Regions from separate parts of the Colwellia sp. Bg11-28 genome, predicted to be linked through region 2. Evidence: predicted binding sites of a transcription regulator. Region 2 holds the regulator's gene; each other region holds the start of a gene.

Region 1 (6,544 bases), on a different contig from region 2:
CAATAGCTAGACGTTCTTTTTGTGTTTGCTTTAACGCAGTGTTGCGTTGTTGCAAAGCAATGTAGTTAATTAACTTATGCTGCTCTACTGCTAAGTAACTTTTAGGTGCAATAGTTCTAGCAGGTTTTGCTGACATTTTTAAACTGGCCAGCTCTTTAATTTGACCTGTTTGTAGATTATGAGCATAAAAAACATTACCTACTTGGTAAGCTATCTCTCCATTATTCAAAAAGAGTGCATTACGTTCAGCATTTGAGGTAAAGGTAAGCTGTTTTATCGTATTACTGAGCAGCGTTTTTACAAAAACATCACCATTAAAAGTGTAGACTTTATGAGTGCGCGTTTTATTCAGCACTCCGTTTTGATAGGAAACAGTATGCTTACTTGATAAATTGACTGGTGAAGCTTCGTTATTATTTAACAGGTTTACTGCATACAAATCACGTAGAGGGTTACCTAGTTGCTTCTGCTGATAATAGATGCTGCTACTATCATCTCCCCAATACCAAGACTCTGGCGCGCGACCGAACCAATCTGGATCTGCCATTATCTGCTCTAAAGTGATGATATCCGTTGCTTGTGCATTGGTTGCAACAGCGCCTTGAATTTTCTCTGGCGCACTGGTATTTAACTGCTCATTAAGTTGAGTATTACTACAAGCGGCTAATGAAAAGCTAAGTGCTGCGGCAATAAATTGTAATTTCATAAAATAAATTCTTTTGTTGAGTTCTGTTGTTAAAAAATGAATGAGGAGACGCTAAGTTATACCAATGAGATTGGTATTAATCACTAATACTGGCAACTATTGAGCATGTAATTAACCCGATATCCTAATCGAAAAAATCAACAAAGGGTAAAAGAAAACGACCAATAGCGCTTTATCTGCGTTAAAATATAATGGTTTACACATACTATCATCATTGGACATATTGTTATGCTTTGCCCTTGCGGTTCGTCGTTGCCATTTAATGCTTGTTGCCAACTTTATATTACACAACAAAAACACCCCAGCACCCCTGAGCAATTAATGCGCTCGCGCTTTAGTGCCTATGCAACAAAAAATGGTCAATATGTTTTTGACACTTATGCTGCCTCCCAGCGGTTGAAGCAGTCTGTCACTGAAATTCAAACGTGGGCGGATGAATGTATTTGGTTGGCATTGAAAATACATGAAAGCGATGAGACTACCGTAGAATTTTCAGCCTATTACGTGGTTGATCAAACCTTGTGTGAATTACGTGAAAAGTCAAACTTCACTATTGAACAAGGTCAGTGGCGCTATATTGATGGCGATATCACCGTACACAATGAGATTGTGACGGTTAAACGTAATGAAATTTGTCCATGCAACAATTATCCAACGGCATGGTCAGCAAAAAGAAATAAAAAATTTAAACATTGCTGCGCTAAGCAAATAGGTATTTAAACGTTTATATAACGCTTATTTAGTTAAGCAATGGCGCTTTAACTAAAGACTGTTGAATGCCATCTAACCAGGCCTTGGCATTAAAGTTTAATGACTGACTAAGTGGTTTATCTGTTTCAATTGTTGCTGAATTTAATTGTTCTTCTTGTAACTGGTTATTGTATGCTTTGCTTAACTCTGCTGCTTGCTTATGCTTGAGTTGAGTAAATAAACTCGTATTTTCTAAGACTTGGCTTTCAATATGTTTTTTATCATCACGAAATGCCAAAGGTTTAGGCATCATAGCGTTAGTTAAATGTATATTAGCTAGGTCATTACCTACAATAGTATGCGCTTGATTGAATTGGTTAACATCTTCCGGCGTGGTTAATGCCAATGCGGCTTCGTCGGGTAGGTTAAACTGTTTTCTCAAAGCAACAGTCGACAAATCAGCAGGTGTTACCTCTTTGGTTTTCGGTAACAAAAATTGGCTTTGTTCACGTACATCTTCAGCTAACATAGCCAACATCAAACTAAAATCAGCACGACGGGTTTGTTCAACACTTTCATTTAGTTGTTCACCAAGTTGCAACTCATGAAGTAAAACGTTAGTTGATGAAAAGTCAGTGGCTAAATGCCCAGCACAGTTCTTTATCACGTCATTACTTTGTGAGATGTTATTTGTTGAAAACTGCTGTGAAAGCTCTACTGCCAATGCCTATCTACTTATTTATCGGTGCTTTGATAATTAAGTTATCGGCTGAATGTAAAAAATATTTAGCCAATAAGGCAATAAATTTAAAATAAATTATAGAGTAATTATTTAATCAATAATTACTCTATCTTAATAAGTTAAACTAACTCATCTTAATGGGCCAAGTCAGTGTAAATGCTGCCCCACCAAGCTCACTATCGCCGATAGAGGCATGACCTTGATGCCACTCCATAATACGGGCCACAATCGCTAACCCTAGGCCAAAACCACCTGTTTCACGGTTTCTTGATTGGTCCCCACGTGAGAAGGCATCAAAAATAACTTGTTTGAACTCATCAGACACGCCATCGCCATTATCTTCTACACAAATTATGCATTGTCCGTTTTCGATAGAAAGAGTCACTCTCACTTTATCATTGCCGTATTTAATGGCGTTACTGATAAAGTTATTCACCGCTCTGTCCATAAAGTGCCCGTCACAACAAACATAACTGTCAGGCATATTATTAATAAACTCAATCGAGTTTACAAATTGATCATGACTGGCTATTTGAAACTTAACTAAATCATTTAAATTAGTGCTAGTAAAATTAAGCGCTGGTTTGTCATTATCAAAAGCAGCATAAATAAGCATCTCATTGATAAGCTCTTCCAGTTCACAAACATCATTACTAATTTGCTTCTGATATTTAGCACGCTTTTCATCGTCTTTGATTGTATCGAGCATCTGCAAGGCAAACTTTGTTCGTGCTAATGGTGTTCTTAACTCATGCGAAACCGCATTAGTTAATTCTTTATGTGCTTCAATAAGCCGCTTTATTCTTGCCGCCATCATGTTAAATGAGGAGATCATAGGCGCTATCATAGTCGACTTTGCTGCGGGTGCCGTACTATCAAATTGCCCTTGACCAAAATCTCTGGTTGCCCTTTTGAGCTGTTCTAAATCACGAGACATAGGCCATAACCAAATAAAAATAACGATACCAAAGGTTGCCAAAATCATTACACGGTAAGTTGCTTTTACTCGCGGCCTTGTTGGCATTTTTGCGGGGCCTAACGTAATGACTGAATCACTATCTTTTAGTAAATAATGAATCATCACTTGATCGTCAAAATAATAAATATGGGCATTTGAGTGTGATAACGCATTGTGATCAGTGTGGTCTATAGCTTCCACTTCAGCTAAAGACACTAACTTTAAAGGTAACTCCCATCGCTCTGCTGCACCAGCTATTATCTCTTCCCATTCTTCTTTAGGATGTTTTTGTACATAATCGCCTGTGGCCATCATCAGGGTTTTATAACCCGTATAAGACTCAATGTCTTGCTCAAGATAAGAATTCCATACTTCATCAAGTGCCCAAGAAAAAATGATGAATGTGGAGATAATAAAGAAATAGAGATTGAAAAACGAACGACCTAATTTCATCGACGTACCTTATCAAGAGATTGTAATAACAATATACCCAAACCACTTGAAGATGCGTGTTTCAGGACGACTAAGCTATTCATGATCAAGGCGCCTCATTTTATTAAGGGTTACTCCCTTAAAAAAGGAGGCAACGAAGAGCATGGTTTGCTTGGACGTCCCCACAGGGCTGGTTTAGAAAAACTTTATTCTGCGTTATTGATTTCGACAAGGGACCAACCCTTCTCTTCAATCAATGCCTTATCTAAAGGCATTTCTAATTCCAGCTGAAACCTGCATCTTCAGGTAGCTTGGGTATAAGCTTAAGAAAAAGGCTTTGTTACTACGAGTAGGTAAACAAAGCCTTGATATTTTAATGACTATAACATCACAGTGACATTAATTTAGAGGGCTAGCTCCATGCATCTGGAACAAATAAATAACCTTGGCCCCAAATAGTTTTGATTCTAAAGGGTGTATCTGTACTGTCATGTAATTTTTTACGTAAACGAGAAATACGTACATCTACACTTCTGTCTAAACCATCATATTCACGGCCAATTACTGCCTTGTATATATAATCGCGGTTTTGCACTTCTCCGGCTTTACCCGCAAGTAACCATAACAAATCAAATTCTTGACTAGTTAAGTCGACATTTTCATCTTGTAAAGTCACTTTACGTGATGCTTTATTGATGTATAAACCACCACAAGTAATTTCACCTTTCTCTTCACTTTGGTTAGGTAAATCTCCGCGGCGTAGCAAGGCGTTTACTCTTGCTAGCAATACGCGAGGTTCAACGGGTTTGATAACATAATCATCTGCACCAATTTCTAAGCCAAGTACCTGATCAAAGTCAGTACTTTTTGCTGTCAGCATTAACACGGGTCCATTAAATTCTGGGCGTAAATCACGGCAAACACCAAAACCATCTTTACCGGGTAACATGACATCTAAAATAATAAGGTCAGGAGAGAAAAGCTTTACTCGTTTAGCTACTGTATCACCACGAAATTCTTGTTTAACGTGGAAACCTTCACTGGTTAGAAAGTCAGTGACTAAATCGGACAGTTGACGGTCATCTTCAACCAATAATATTTTTTTTACGCTTGAGTTACTATCTGGCATGTTCATTTCCTTATTTATTACGCGTTCTTAATGTAAATTGATAAATAACTGTTCTGACAACTGTATTAACAGTTTTCTATATCGTGTTGCTTATTTAGGGTTAGCTTAAACAAGTTATTACGGTTAAACAATAGGCTCTACCAGTTGTTACGAATAAATTACATTTTATAACAGGATGTGAAAAATAAAACTTGCGAGAAGCTAGATAAACACGCAAGATCATTGTCTTAATTTATACCCGTTTGTATAAGAAAGTACTCACTTCTTTATGCGAAATGGAATGACCAAACAATACATTACGATATTGTTTGCTAAAAGCCTTTAGGAATACTATGAAAATCATCTCTTTTAATATTAACGGCCTTCGTGCTCGTCTTCACCAATTACAAGCGATTATCGATAAACATCAGCCCGATATCATTGGTTTACAAGAAATCAAAGTTCATGATGAAGCTTTCCCATTAGAAGCCGTTGAAGCCATGGGTTATCACGTATATTTTCATGGCCAAAAAGCCCATTATGGCGTTGCCATGTTATGCAAAAAAGAAGCTGAGTCAGTACAACGGGGATTTCCTACAGACGATGATGAAGCCCAACGTAGAATGATTATGGTCACAACAACTAATGATAAAGGTGAGAAAGTAACCGTATTAAATGGCTATTTTCCTCAAGGCGAGAATATTAGTCATGAGACTAAATATCCTTATAAGAGAAAATTCTATAAAGATTTAATGACCTACCTTAATGACAATCACGTCAATGACGAAAATGTGGTTGTAATGGGTGACATTAATATTTCTCCGCAAGACTTAGATATTGGTATTGGTGACGTAAACAGTAAACGCTGGTTAAAAAGCGGTAAATGTTCTTTCCAACCTGAAGAAAGAGAATGGTTAACAAGGTTAATGGATTGGGGTTTTGTTGACACCTTCCGTCAATTACATCCCGACACTACCGAGCGTTACTCTTGGTTTGATTATCGCTCGCGTGGCTTTGATGACAACCGCGGTCTTCGTATTGATGTGGTACTAGCGACCAAAAATATGGCTGAGCAATGTATTGAAGCCGATATAGATTATGAATTACGCGCTATTGAAAAGCCTTCAGATCATGCGCCAATTTGGTCAACATTTTCATAAGGTTTACTGTCAATGCATACTGACATCTCTACTAAAGAAATAGCTCAATACCGTTGTCCTTTGTGCCAACAAGCTTTATTGCTCAATGAAAAGAGCTATCGTTGTGAAAACAATCATAGTTTTGATCAAGCAAAACAAGGCTATGTTAATTTATTACCCGTTCAATTTAAGCACTCAAAAGAACCTGGTGATAACAAAGCAATGGTACAAGCTAGACGAGCGTTTCTAGACAAAGGTTATTATCAGCCTTTGTTAGACAGTATGCTCGCGTTATATCAAAAATACAGTGATAAAAATGCAGACATTTTTGATGCTGGCTGCGGTGAGGGTTTTTATACCAATCAGCATAAAACTGAGCATAACAGTGTCTACGGTGTAGATATTGCTAAAGAAACAATAAAGATTGCAGCAAAACGTTATCAAGAGTGCTTTTTTAGCGTAGCTACCCTCTCTGATTTACCTTACGCTAATGAGAAATTTGGTTGGATTTATAGTGTTTATGCGCCAATTTTAGAAAATGAGTTTACTCGGATTTTGAAAAATGAAGGGTACTTTTTAACAGTTACCCCTGCCGACAATCATTTATTTGAGCTTAAATCGCTGATATACCGTCAAGCAAATAAACATGATACGACTAAGCAAATCATTGAAAAATTAACGTTAGTTGAAGAGCAACGATTAAATTACCCGATGAACTTCTCTAATAGTGACGACGTACTGAACTTATTAGCAATGACACCTTTTGCCT
Region 2 (6,544 bases):
GAGTACCCGAGTAGTTTTATTAGAAGGTCATGAAGGACCTGAAGCTGCGGGTAAAGTTATTGAAGCATTTGGCTCGGTTGTTATTGGAGGGAATTATGCTGTTGGTTTAGTGGTTTTCCTTATCTTGATCATCATTAACTTCGTGGTTGTGACTAAAGGTGCAGGGCGTATCGCTGAAGTAACTGCACGTTTTACCTTAGATGCAATGCCAGGTAAACAAATGGCAATTGATGCTGATTTAAATGCTGGCTTTATAACGCAAGAACAAGCGAAAGAACGAAGAACTGAAGTAACAAGTGAAGCTGATTTTTATGGTTCTATGGATGGTGCCAGTAAGTTTGTAAAAGGTGACGCAATTGCCGGTATTTTAATCTTATTCATTAATATCGTTGGTGGCTTGATTATTGGTATGGTGCAGCATGATTTATCTTTTAGTCGTGCTGTTGAGATATATACTTTACTTACTATTGGTGATGGTCTAGTCGCTCAAATACCTGGCTTGTTGTTATCAATTGGTACTGCAATTGTGGTCACTCGTCAAAATACGTCGCAAGACATGGGTGAGCAAGTAAGTAGTCAGCTGGGTCAAGAAAAGTCTCTTTACGTAGCGGCTGGAGTGATGTTTGTGATGGGCGTCATTCCAGGTATGCCTCATTTTGTCTTTTTGCTATTTGCTGCGATCATTGCAGCAGCTGCATTTTTTGGCGCTAGGAATAAAGTAAATCTGAAAGTTGAACTGGAAAAACAAGCACAAGATGAGATAGTTCAACACCAACAAAAAGAAGATGAAGTAAAAGAACTCGATTGGGATGATGTTAATCATGTTGATGTTATTGGTTTAGAAATTGGCTATCGTTTAATTCCTTTGGTAGATAAAGCCCAAGGTGGCGAGCTACTAAGTCGAATTAAAGGTGTGCGTAAAAAACTATCACAAGAATTTGGCTTTTTAGTACCCGCAGTGCATATTCGCGATAATTTAGACTTAGATCCTAATAGTTACCAAATATCTTTAATGGGCGTTGTTGTCGGTACGGCACAAATTAGACATGACCAAGAGCTTGCCATCAATCCGGGACAAGTATTTGGTCAATTAGATGGCGTAGCAACGAAAGATCCTGCTTTTGGTCTTGATGCAACGTGGATTAACCAAAACCAACGTGAACAAGCGCAAACATTGGGTTATACTGTGGTCGATTCTGCAACGGTGTTAGCTACGCATTTAAGTCAAATATTAACAAATAATGCCGCCCAGTTATTAGGCCATGAAGAAGTGCAAAACCTATTGGACTTACTGGCTAAAAACTATCCTAAGTTAGTTGAAGGCTTTGTGCCTGATACCTTAAGTTTAGGTACGGTTGTTAAAGTATTACAAAGCTTAATGAATGAAGGTGTTGCTGTACGAGATATGCGCTCTATAGTTCAAACCTTGGTTGAATATGGACCAAAAAGTCAAGATGCGGAAGTCTTAACCGCTGCTGTGAGAATTAGCTTAAGAAAATTTATCGTACAAGACCTCGTTGGTGGAGCACAAGAAGTACCCGTCATAACTTTGGCTCCTGAATTGGAACAGATGTTGCATCAATCAATGCAAATGGCAGGAGATGATGGTGCTGGTATTGAACCAGGGTTAGCGGAACGCTTACAACAATCATTAACTGAAGGGTCAAACCAGCAAGAGATGGCTGGTGATACACCAATATTATTAACGTCAGGAATTCTACGACATGTTTTGGCTAAGTTTGTTAAATATACTATTCCAAGCCTACGTGTAATTTCATATCAGGAGATACCTGATGACAAACAAATTAAAATAGTTAGTGCTATTGGGCAGTAACAATCAGTTAAACGTATGCAGGGCATCGTTATAACGTAGAGCTAAATAAGAGGTTGGGTATGAAAATCAGACGTTTTGTTGCCAAAGATATGCGCACAGCATTAGCGCAGATAAAAGAAGAACTTGGCGTTGATGCGGTTATCATGTCCAATAAAAAAATCCCTGAAGGGGTGGAATTGATGGCTGCAGTTGATTACAACCAAGCGGTACCTCCTGCTCAGTTTTCAGAGAATAAACCTCATAAAACTGAAGTACAGGAAAATACACCGAGTGGTAGAGAGATTAGCAACGACGTAGTAAAGCTTGGACAACAAACACCGGTAAACACTACACCCTCAAATCTTAATGAAAATAGAGTTGCGCAAGCACCTGCGGATAGTTTGTCAGCTTTACTTAATCGTCAAGTGCAACAGCCAGCCCCTCAACAATTAGCTTCACAACAAGAGCCTACTAACTTAGGCGATGCTAGCATTGAGCAGCAGTTAAAGAATTTTACCGACCGCCTAAGTCATTCAACTTCTGATGCTATGCCTAGTGAAGTGCAACAACAGACAGCTAACACTGAAGCTGAACTATATAATAGAGATCATATTACTGCCAATATATCTAATAATATGTCATCTTCAAGCCCACTTGCTATAGGTATGAATGATGATGCTCAAGTATCCTCACAAGACTTTGCTAAAATGCAGCAAGAAATGGCTTCTATTCGTTCATTGTTAGAGCATCAAGTATCAGGTTTAATGTGGCAAGATATGGCACAAAAAGATCCTCAACGGGCGGTATTAGTAAATCGATTACTCGCTTTAGGATTAAATGAACAAATAGCTGATCAGATTGCAGGATATGTTCCTGAGCAATCACATGAGAAAGAAGCTTGGTTACAAGCAACACAACTTATCTCTCAACAAATTAATACTACACAGAATGATATAATCAATCGTGGCGGAGTCGTTGCTTTAGTCGGCCCTACCGGTGTAGGAAAAACCACTACTATTGCCAAACTTGCAGCAGGCTTTTCCCAAGTACATGGCAGCGATCAAGTTGCGCTTATTTCTACAGATACTTTCCGTATTGCCGGCTTTGAGCAATTAGCAACCTATGGAAAGATTATTGGTTGTCAGGTGAGTCTGGCTAAAGACAGTCAAGCGTTAGATATATTATTACAGCAGTATTCGAAGAAGAAATTAATCCTAATCGATACTGCAGGTATGGGACAACGAGACATGCGCTTAGCTGAACAATTGACCGCATTAGTATCTAATGCTCGTGTAAGGATTAGAAATTATTTAGTCTTAGCGGCTAATACTCAGCAAGGTGTCATGCAAGAAAATGTAGATCGTTTTAAAAAAGTACCATTATCGGGTTGTATTTATACTAAACTTGACGAAAGTATCAGTATTGGTGAAATAATTACAACTTCGATTCAAAATGGTTTACCAATAGGTTATCTTACTGATGGACAAAGAGTTCCGGAAGATATTAAAGTTGCAAATGCTGAGAAATTAGTTACCCTTGCAGATAAGATGGCGACTAAGTCAGTAAATAATAATGTCACTGTTTTACGGCCGATGCCTGTAGCACCCGCTGCAACGTTATAAGACTCTGGCTAATAGCTAAATATATATAATTAGAAGTAATAATTAAATGATAGATCAAGCGAGCGGCTTAAGAAAGATGCAAGGTTTACAACAAGTTAAAGTAGTAGCCGTGTCAGGCGGAAAAGGTGGTGTTGGTAAAACCAATACCTCGCTGAATACAGCTATTGCGCTAGGACAACTCGGCAAACGGGTTTTAGTTCTCGATGCCGATTTAGGTCTTGCAAATGTCGATGTAATGTTAGGGTTAAGGGTTAAGCGTAATCTATCTCATGTATTGTCAGGAGAGTGTGAACTTGATGATATTATTATTGAAGGTCCTGCTGGCATAAAGATTATTCCTGCAACTTCTGGTTCACAATCAATGGTGGATTTAACGCCATCTGAACATGCTGGTCTCATTCGAGCTTTCAGTGAAATGAAAACACAGTTTGATGTATTGATTGTTGATACGGCTGCTGGCATTTCTGATATGGTCTTGAGCTTCACTCGTGCCGCGCAAGATGTCATGTTGGTGGTTTGTGATGAACCTACTTCAATTACAGACTGTTATGCTCTGATGAAGTTACTGAGCCGTGATCATGGTGTATTTAAATTTAAAGTTGTTGCCAATATGGTGCGTAGTCCGAAAGAAGGACAGCAGCTTTTTGCAAAGCTAACTAAAGTAACCGATAGATTTCTTGATGTCGCAATAGAATTAGTCGCTGTGATCCCATACGATGAAAATATGAGAAAATCAGTTCGTAAACAACAAGTTATAGTAGAAGCATATCCGCAATCTCCAGCTTCGTTAGCTTATATAGATTTAGCAAAAAAGGTTAGCCAATGGCCAATACCTAAACAAGCATCAGGGCACTTAGAATTTTTTATTGAACAGTTACTGGCTAATTAACTGACTAACTTAGCATTACTTCAGTGAGAGTAACATTACGTGGTAAAAGTGAATAGCTATAATAATCAAATTGATAAAGCAGCTCTTCTTGAACAACAAACTGTTTTAGTCAAGCGCATTGCTTATCATCTTTTAGCAAGATTGCCAGCAAGTGTTCAAGTTGATGACTTGATACAGTCAGGAATGATTGGTTTATTTGAAGCGGCAAATAATTTTGATAACACTAAAGGCGCAAGCTTTGAAACATTTGCTGGTATCAGAATCCGTGGCGCTATGCTTGATGAAATACGCCGAGGTGATTGGACGCCACGATCTGTTCATAAAAATAGCCGAATGATCAGTGAAGCGATAAAGCAACTTGAAGCACAATTAGGCCGAGATGTTTCTGATGTTGAAGTTGCTGAAAAATTAGATATTTCACTGAAAGATTACCATCAGATATTGAGTGAAGTAAGTACAGGAAAAATACTTGGCATTGATGATCTTGGTGTTAATGAAGATGCTATTAAGCCAAGTGATGACTATATCGGAGATGATCCATATCAAAGTATTGAGCGAATAGCTTTTAAAAAAGGCTTAACTCAATGCATTAAGTCTTTACCGGAACGAGAAGCTCTAGTACTGTCTTTATATTATGATGAAGAATTGAATTTACGAGAGATCGGGCAAGTGCTCGATGTGAGTGAATCACGGGTAAGTCAAATTCATAGTCAAGCGATGCATCGTTTAAAAGCACGTATGCAATCTTGGCAAAGTTAATTAGACTGTGAATAAGCTAGTGATAATGAGTATAAAAAATACCTAATTAGGTAAAATGAAAATGTTAGAAAAAATAATTAATTTTGAATGTTTCGCCGGAGAGTGTCTTGGATAAAAATATGAAAGTACTTGTAGTTGATGATTTTTCAACCATGAGACGTATAGTTAAAAATTTGTTACGTGATTTAGGTTTCACCAACATTCAAGAAGCTGATGATGGCAATACTGCGTTACCCATGCTTCAAGGTGGTGATTTTGATTTTGTTGTGACAGATTGGAATATGCCTGGTATGCAAGGTATCGATTTACTTAAAGCGATAAGAGCAGATGCTAATCTCTCACATATCCCCGTTCTACTTATCACTGCAGAAGCTAAAAAAGAGCAAATCATTATGGCTGCTCAAGCAGGTGTTAATGGCTATATTGTTAAACCATTTACAGCCGCAACATTAAAAACTAAGCTAGATAAAATTTTTGAACGCTTAGCTTAATGTGAAGGCTTTAGCTAACAGTAAATTTGTTAGCTAAATTAAGGTGTTGACAAATATTCCATTAAGGACTTTGCATGAGTATAGCTATGACAGGGCGGATTTCATTAGAGCAAGCAAGATCTTTGGTTGCTTTTTTGGAGTCTGGTGAGCAAGACGCAGCGGATGCGATTATTGCTGAGATTCAAAATCCAATCAATTCCGAACTTTTTGCAGAAATTGGTAAATTAACTCGCCAGCTTCACGACTCTTTGACCAATTTTCAAGTCGATTCTAGGTTAAATGATCTTGCTACTACAGATATTCCTGATGCGAAAGAGCGGTTGAATTTTGTTATTACGAGAACAGAAGAAGCCGCAAATAAAACTATGGATGCCGTTGAGGCGATATTTCCCGTAGTTGATACCATTGCTGAGCAAGTGGCAACTGTCAATCCTTCATGGACAAAGTTGATGAATAACGAGTTGGACTTGAAAGAGTTTAAATCGCTATGCATTGATATCGATACTTTATTAAAAAATACCGGTAAAGAAACTCAACATATTCATAGCTTAATGACAGATGTATTAATGGCACAAGACTTTCAAGACTTAACAGGTCAAGTTATTCGAAAAGTTATTGAGTTAGTTAGAGAAGTTGAAGAAAGTTTAATTAATATGCTGACAGCTTTTGGCCTGTCTGCAGAAAAAACGCAAGGACCAAGTAATCCTAAAGTAGGTGAAAACCTTGTTGAGGGACCAATTGTAAATGCAGCGAACAGAGATGATGTAGTAGAAGATCAAGATGATGTTGATGATCTTTTATCAAGTTTAGGATTTTAAGGGGAATTACTGCATGTCTTTTGAAGCAGATGAAGAAATTTTACAGGACTTTTTAGTTGAAGCGGGTGAAATCTTAGAATCGCTCTCAGAAGAACTAGTTGAACTTGAAAACGATGTAGATAATGCTGAATTACTGAATTCAATTTTCCGTG
Region 3 (6,544 bases), on a different contig from region 2:
TTTTACAGAACCCTGATATTCGTGCAGAATTACCTAAATATGCTGATTGGCCAACCTTCCCGCAATTATGGGTTGACGGCGAGTTAGTAGGTGGCTGTGATATTATTATGGAAATGTTTCAACAAGGTGAATTACAAACCTTAGTGAAAGCTGCCGCGGCAAAAAATGCATCAGCAGAAGATAGTTCAGCAGACGCATAATAAATATTACTTAACTAATTGATTTTATATACCTGTTACCATTTTAAATTCAGCTTTAACCATGAATTTTGATTGGTAACGAGTATTTATCTGCCACAAATTTTGTTGGCAGAAAATTAAACTTTTTTAACATAAAGATAAATGGAGCATAAAATGAGCGTATTAGTTGGTCGTCAAGCACCAGACTTCACTGCTGCAGCAGTATTGGGTAGCGGTGAGATTGTAGATAGCTTTACATTAAGCGAAGCAATTAACGGTAAAAAAGCAGTAGTATTTTTCTATCCTTTAGATTTTACTTTTGTTTGTCCATCAGAGTTATTAGCTTTTGATCACCGTATGGAAGAATTCAAAAGCCGTGGCGTAGAAGTTATTGGTGTTTCAATCGATTCACAATTTTCACATAACGCATGGCGTAACACTCCAGTAAATGACGGTGGTATTGGTCCAGTACAATACACTTTAGTTGCTGATACTAAACATGAAATTTGTAAAGCATACGATGTTGAACATCCAGAAGCTGGTGTTGCATTCCGTGGTTCTTTCTTAATTGATGAAGAAGGCAACGTACGTCACCAAGTAATTAACGATTTACCACTAGGTCGTGATGTTGATGAAATGATACGTATGGTTGACGCACTTCAATTCCACCAAGACCATGGCGAAGTTTGTCCTGCTGGTTGGAACAAAGGTGATAAAGGTATGACTGCTTCTCCAGAAGGTGTTGCTTCTTACCTTACTGATAATGCAGATAAGTTATAATTTTTCCTGACTTTTTTAGTTAATCGCGTAAGTTGATTAACTAACATGCAAAAAAAAACCGCGAAAGCGGTTTTTTTATATCTAAATTTTAGTTTGTTGTTTAGTTGTTAGACTTCTGTTTCTTCAACAGCTAACGGCCAACCACCTAATGCTCGCCACTTATTAACGATATGACAAAATAGTTCAGCTGTTTTTTCAGTATCATATAAAGCACTATGTGCTTCGCTATTGTTAAAGTCTATTTTTGCAGCGATACATGCCTTTGCTAAAACGGTTTGCCCTAGCGCAAGACCGGCAAGCGTTGTAGTGTCAAAACTAACAAAACTATGAAAAGGGCTGCGTTTAATCTTACAGCGCTCGGTAGCGGCATTTAAAAAGCCTAAATCAAAGGCTGCATTATGCGCAACAATAATAGCTCGCTGACAACCTGCAACTTTCATTTTCTTTCGAACCAATTTAAAAAGATCTTTTAGTGCTTCATCTTCATCAACTGCACCGCGTAACGGATTTGTTGGGTCTATACCGGTAAATTCCAACGCTTTAGGTTCAAGGTTTGCACCTTCAAACGGCTCAATGTTAAATTGTATTGTTTCATCGATAGAAAAATCACCGGTGTCTTCATCTAAATGTAACACTGAGGCTGCAAGTTCAAGTAAGGCATCTGTTTGGGAATTAAAACCGGCTGTTTCAACATCAATAACAACGGGAAAGTAACCGCGAAATCTTTGAGAAAATTTGCTTTTTACTTTTTCAGAATTAGGATTGCTTTTTTGCTGGGTATCTATAGAGCTTGATTCAGACATTAGTCACTAAGTATTATAGGTTTAAATAATGCCGATTATTATCGCAGAAAGTTTATTTAAAAACGACAATGAAGATGGCTTATCAGTCATTAAATTGATTTTTTTACTCTGTAAAGCGATTTTTAACCGATAAAATGCTAAAGTTATCTGAGTTTAGGGCGATACCCTATATATCCAATACAGGCAAAAGTGAATAGTCCTGTTACCGCTATCGATATTGTGCATAATTATGAAAAAAATAGTCACATCAATGAGTACTTATTTTCTTGTTATAGCTAGTTTAGTCACTAGTTTGCTAGCTAGTGATGTAAAAGCCGGCATACGCCAATATAGCGCAGATATCCATACCTCTAAATGGCAATTATCTGATGATTCACGCCTACAATGCACATTATCACACCAAATCCCTCGCTATGGCGAAGCTCGATTTTCAGCAAAAGCCAGCCGAAAGCTTAATATGGAATTTGAGTTAGATATGATGCTGTTACCGGATAACTACTCTTTAGCCGAAGTTCGCAGTGTTGCCCCTAATTGGCAGCCAGGTACTGGTTCTCGTACCTTAGCGAATATGAAGTTACATAAACAGTTTAACCCTAGTCTGCCGAAAAAAGTTGCTTGGACTATGTTAAGTGAATTAGAGCAGGGCATGAGTCCTACCTTTTATTATAATGACTGGTATAGCGAACAAGATAAAATATCTGTTGGTCTTTCAACCGCTCGCTTTAAAAAAGCTTATAGAGATTTTGTTGGTTGTGTTGGAAATTTATTGAATTATAGTTTTGATGATATTGCTTATACCGTACTTAACTATCAATCAAGTAGTGATAAATTCACTAAAGCATCACAAAGACGTATCGAGATGATCCGTCAATATTTGAGTTTAGATCCAGAGTTAGAGTTGGTGTTGATTGATGCTTATTCTGATAGTTATGGTGGTCGTTGGTCTAATTTAAAATTATCAGAACGCCGCGCCGCTAAAATCAGAGATTATTTTGTAGAAAATGGCATTGAAGTAAGCCGAATTGAAGCAAAAGGTTATGGTGAGAAGCGCCATATATCTTCCAATGACACCACGCTAGGGAGAGGAAAAAACCGTAGAGTGGTCATTCAAATGCAGAAACCATAACTTTACCCAAGTTACTATATTGAGGTGTTGTTAAAGTACTGTAAATAATACTTGCTACTATCTCAATAGAGCGCGTAAAAAATATAAAGTAAAATATTGAACAGGCCTGTAGATTCGCAGTAATCTACAGGCCTGTTTTTGTCTGAGCCCTGTTTGGGGACGACTTTTTAATTTTAAGGTATAAAATGTCATGAAACATTTTTCAAAACTTTGCTTTTTACTCAGCACTTTTACTGTGTCTATAGCGCCAGTTACATGGGCCCATGAAGGGGCCACTCATCAACACGCAAACGTGTCAAAGTTAACTGATGCGTATACTTACGCTAATTATGACCAAGTCAAAGCAACTCATGTGTATCTTGATCTTAATGTTGATTTTGATAAAAAATCGTTATCTGGTTTTGCAGAGTTATCACTTGATTGGTTTACTGATAATAAAGCGCCATTAATCTTAGATACACGTGATCTTGTTATTCACCGCGTGATGGCAAAAAATAGCCAAGGCCAGTGGGTAAAGGTGAACTATGATTTAGCTAAACGCGATGACGTGTTAGGTAGCAAGCTAACCATTAATACACCATTAAATGCTAAAAAAGTTCGTGTATATTATAACTCAACAGAAAAAGCGACAGGGTTACAATGGTTGTCAGCTGAACAAACTGCTGGTAAAGAAAAACCCTTTCTATTTAGTCAAAACCAAGCAATCCATGCCCGTTCTTGGATACCTATCCAAGATACACCAAGTGTTCGAGTGACTTATACTGCACGTATAACTACCGATAAAGATTTATTGGCGGTAATGAGCGCGAATAACGAACCGGGTACTGAGCGCGATGGCGACTATTTCTTTTCAATGCCTCAAGCCATCCCACCTTATTTAATTGCGATTGGAGTGGGTGACCTTGAGTTTAAAGCGATGAGCCATCAAACAGGCATTTATGCTGAATCTTATATTTTAGATGCTGCTGTTGCTGAATTTGATGATACCCAAGCCATGATTGATAAAGCTGAACAAATGTATGGCAAATATCGTTGGGGTCGTTACGACTTATTGATGTTACCTCCTAGTTTTCCTTTTGGTGGTATGGAAAATCCACGTCTTTCATTTATCACACCAACCGTTGTTGCGGGTGACAAAAGTTTAGTTAACCTAATTGCTCATGAGCTTGCTCACTCATGGTCAGGAAACTTAGTTACTAATGAAAGCTGGCGTGATTTATGGTTAAACGAAGGTTTTACCAGTTATGTTGAAAACCGTATTATGGAAGCCGTTTTTGGTACGGACCGCGCAGTAATGGAACAAGCATTGGGCGCACAAGATCTAAATGCAGAAATACTCGAACTTGATGCAAGTGATACTCAGCTATACATCGATTTAAAAGGTCGAGATCCTGATGATGCCTTCTCTGGTGTACCTTATGTTAAAGGGCAGTTATTTTTGATGTACTTAGAAGAAAAGTTTGGTCGTGAGCGTTTTGATGCATTCGTGTTAGAATATTTCGATAGCCATGCATTTCAAAGTTTAGGTACGGATAACTTTGTTAAATATTTAAAAGCTAACTTAACTGATAAATACCCTAATATTGTTAGTGATAATGAAATCAATGAGTGGATTTTCAAAGCAGGCTTGCCGAGTTATGCGCCGCAGCCTACTTCAAATGCCTTTAAAGTTATCGATAAGCAAATTAACCAATTAGTAACTGATGAGTTAACGTTAGAACAGTTACCTACCGCTCAGTGGACATTACACGAATGGTTGCACTTTATTAATAACTTACCTGTAGATTTAGATCACCAGCGTATGGTGAATTTGGATAAAGCTTTCGACTTAACCAATAGCAGTAATGCTGAGATTGCTCATGCTTGGTACCTATTATCAGTGCGTGCTGATTACAAAGAGGTTTATCCTGCAATGGCTAAGTACCTAAAAAGCATCGGTCGTCGTAAATTGATAGTGCCGTTATATAAAGAGCTTGCCAAAAATGCAGAAAGCAAAGCGTGGGCAGTTGAGGTGTATAAACAAGCTCGTCCAGGTTACCATGGTTTAGCCCAAGGTACCGTAGACGGTGTATTGAAATAAGATACTAATATCTCGAGACAGAAAAAGGGGCTCAATGTGAAAACATTGAGCCCCTTTTTACTATTATTAATTTTTATTTTCAATAATAACATCAACTTGACGTTTTTTGTTTTGCTGAGAAATAACTACGCGCATTATTTCTTTACCCTCTTGGTATTGTAGCGTTAATCTGTCGCGTTTAAGCTCTTGTGAGTAGGGCTCACCGAATGCTTGTTGATAAAAATCGATTACTTGCGCTTCGCTTGATTGGGTGAAATAGTTAATGACAGCAGGTAATTTATCAGTGAATTCAGCAAAAACTTGAGCATTATCCAAGATTGGAATATCAATAACACCATTATTGATTACCTTACTGACGACTTCTTCTTCTATTTCTTCAATGACCGGCTCTGCCACAATGACAGGGGCTTGAGTAGGCTGCTCTTCAATGTCTTGCGTCGACGAGCAAGCACTTAGACCAACTGCTATCATACTAAGTAATGTAAAATGCTTAACAGCTTGTTTTACTCTCATTTAAGTCACTTCCGTTCAAGTTTATGTTTTTATATAATTTTAAATATATACGATTTTTAGCACTAACGCGATAATAGCCTTACAAATATCATTAAAAATCGTTAGTTAGGCAGTACTTTATGGCTCATCTCTATCGTCGCGCTTTAGTATCGAGACTAAGCCTTTTAGACTTTGTCTTGATAATGATCAACCCATAATGCTGTCGCACCACAAATGGCAACAGGCATTACAACCAGATTAATGATGGGGATCATAGAAAATACAGCGACAGTAATACCAAAGCTATAACTAATGCCTTGGTTTTGTTTTAAAACTTCTTTCATCTTTGCAAATGGAACTTTGTGATTATCAAACGGGTAATCTTTGTATTGTATTGCCATCATCCAAGCTATAAATAAAAACCAAAGTACTTGCCCTACAACCGGTAATAGCCACATGATAATAAAAAAACCAATGGCACGGGGTACATAATAAGCGAGTTTTTGCCACTCTCTACTGAGCGTTCTTGGTATATCTTTTACAATATCAAGCATGCTGCCTTTTGGAGCTTCATTACCAGACAAAAGAGCTTCCATTTTTTCAGACAATAAGCCATTAAAGGGAGCCGCTAGCCAATTGGCCACTGTACTAAAAAGAAATGAAAAAATAACTAAAATGGTGATCACAGCTAAAGGCCATAATATAACACTCAACCAATCAAGCCAACTTGGTAACCAAGCCATTACATTTTCCATATAAGTATTCAATTCTGAGTAAACAAAATAAAAGGCAAAGCTGAATAATAGGGCATTGATTGCTAAAGGAATGAAAACAAAACGACGTATACCTTTTTGTCTTATTAGACTAAACCCTTTGAAAAAGTAGCTGGCGCCGCTGTGATCAATGGGCGGAAATTTAGTTTTTTTAGCTGAATGTGGCATGAGCGTAGAGTATTCCTAAGTGACTGATATTCATCGCGTGAGTATAAAAGCTTCTTTCATACTTTTACAACATTTACTTGTTACAAATATCTCTAATTTCTGATAAAGTTTTCTGTTAATATATCGCGATAAGAATCGCATGA

What was found. The regulator FliA, encoded in region 2, starts transcription of late flagellar genes. The targets are predictions, from matches to a motif close to CTAAAGNTNNNNNNNNNNNNGCCGATA.
Region 1: CXF79_RS10580 (VC2046/SO_2500 family protein) is a predicted target of FliA. The motif match lies at 2,160-2,186, and genes of this name have one in related genera.
Region 3: CXF79_RS09010 (flagellar protein MotY) is a predicted target of FliA. The motif match lies at 1,900-1,926, and genes of this name have one in related genera.

What each region holds. Positions count from the first base shown of each region.
Region 1 covers NZ_PJBA01000006.1:819,305-825,848, reverse strand. The annotation lists gene CXF79_RS10590 (S9 family peptidase) at 1-706, opposite strand, end outside; gene CXF79_RS10585 (YchJ family protein) at 935-1,426, shown strand; gene CXF79_RS10580 (VC2046/SO_2500 family protein) at 1,446-2,120, opposite strand; gene CXF79_RS10575 (ATP-binding protein) at 2,263-3,549, opposite strand; gene CXF79_RS10565 (response regulator) at 3,941-4,657, opposite strand; gene xthA (exodeoxyribonuclease III) at 4,990-5,796, shown strand; gene rlmA (23S rRNA (guanine(745)-N(1))-methyltransferase) at 5,809-6,544, shown strand, end outside.
Region 2 covers NZ_PJBA01000004.1:274,815-281,358, forward strand. The annotation lists gene flhA (flagellar biosynthesis protein FlhA) at 1-1,834, shown strand, start outside; gene flhF (flagellar biosynthesis protein FlhF) at 1,894-3,435, shown strand; gene CXF79_RS05050 (MinD/ParA family ATP-binding protein) at 3,482-4,324, shown strand; gene CXF79_RS05055 (RNA polymerase sigma factor FliA) at 4,364-5,083, shown strand; gene cheY (chemotaxis response regulator CheY) at 5,191-5,574, shown strand; gene CXF79_RS05065 (protein phosphatase CheZ) at 5,649-6,392, shown strand; gene CXF79_RS05070 (chemotaxis protein CheA) at 6,406-6,544, shown strand, end outside.
Region 3 covers NZ_PJBA01000006.1:466,044-472,587, forward strand. The annotation lists gene CXF79_RS08995 (Grx4 family monothiol glutaredoxin) at 1-200, shown strand, start outside; gene CXF79_RS09000 (peroxiredoxin) at 354-959, shown strand; gene rnt (ribonuclease T) at 1,067-1,762, opposite strand; gene CXF79_RS09010 (flagellar protein MotY) at 1,992-2,888, shown strand; gene CXF79_RS09015 (M1 family metallopeptidase) at 3,079-4,968, shown strand; gene CXF79_RS09020 (hypothetical protein) at 5,035-5,481, opposite strand; gene cysZ (sulfate transporter CysZ) at 5,646-6,401, opposite strand.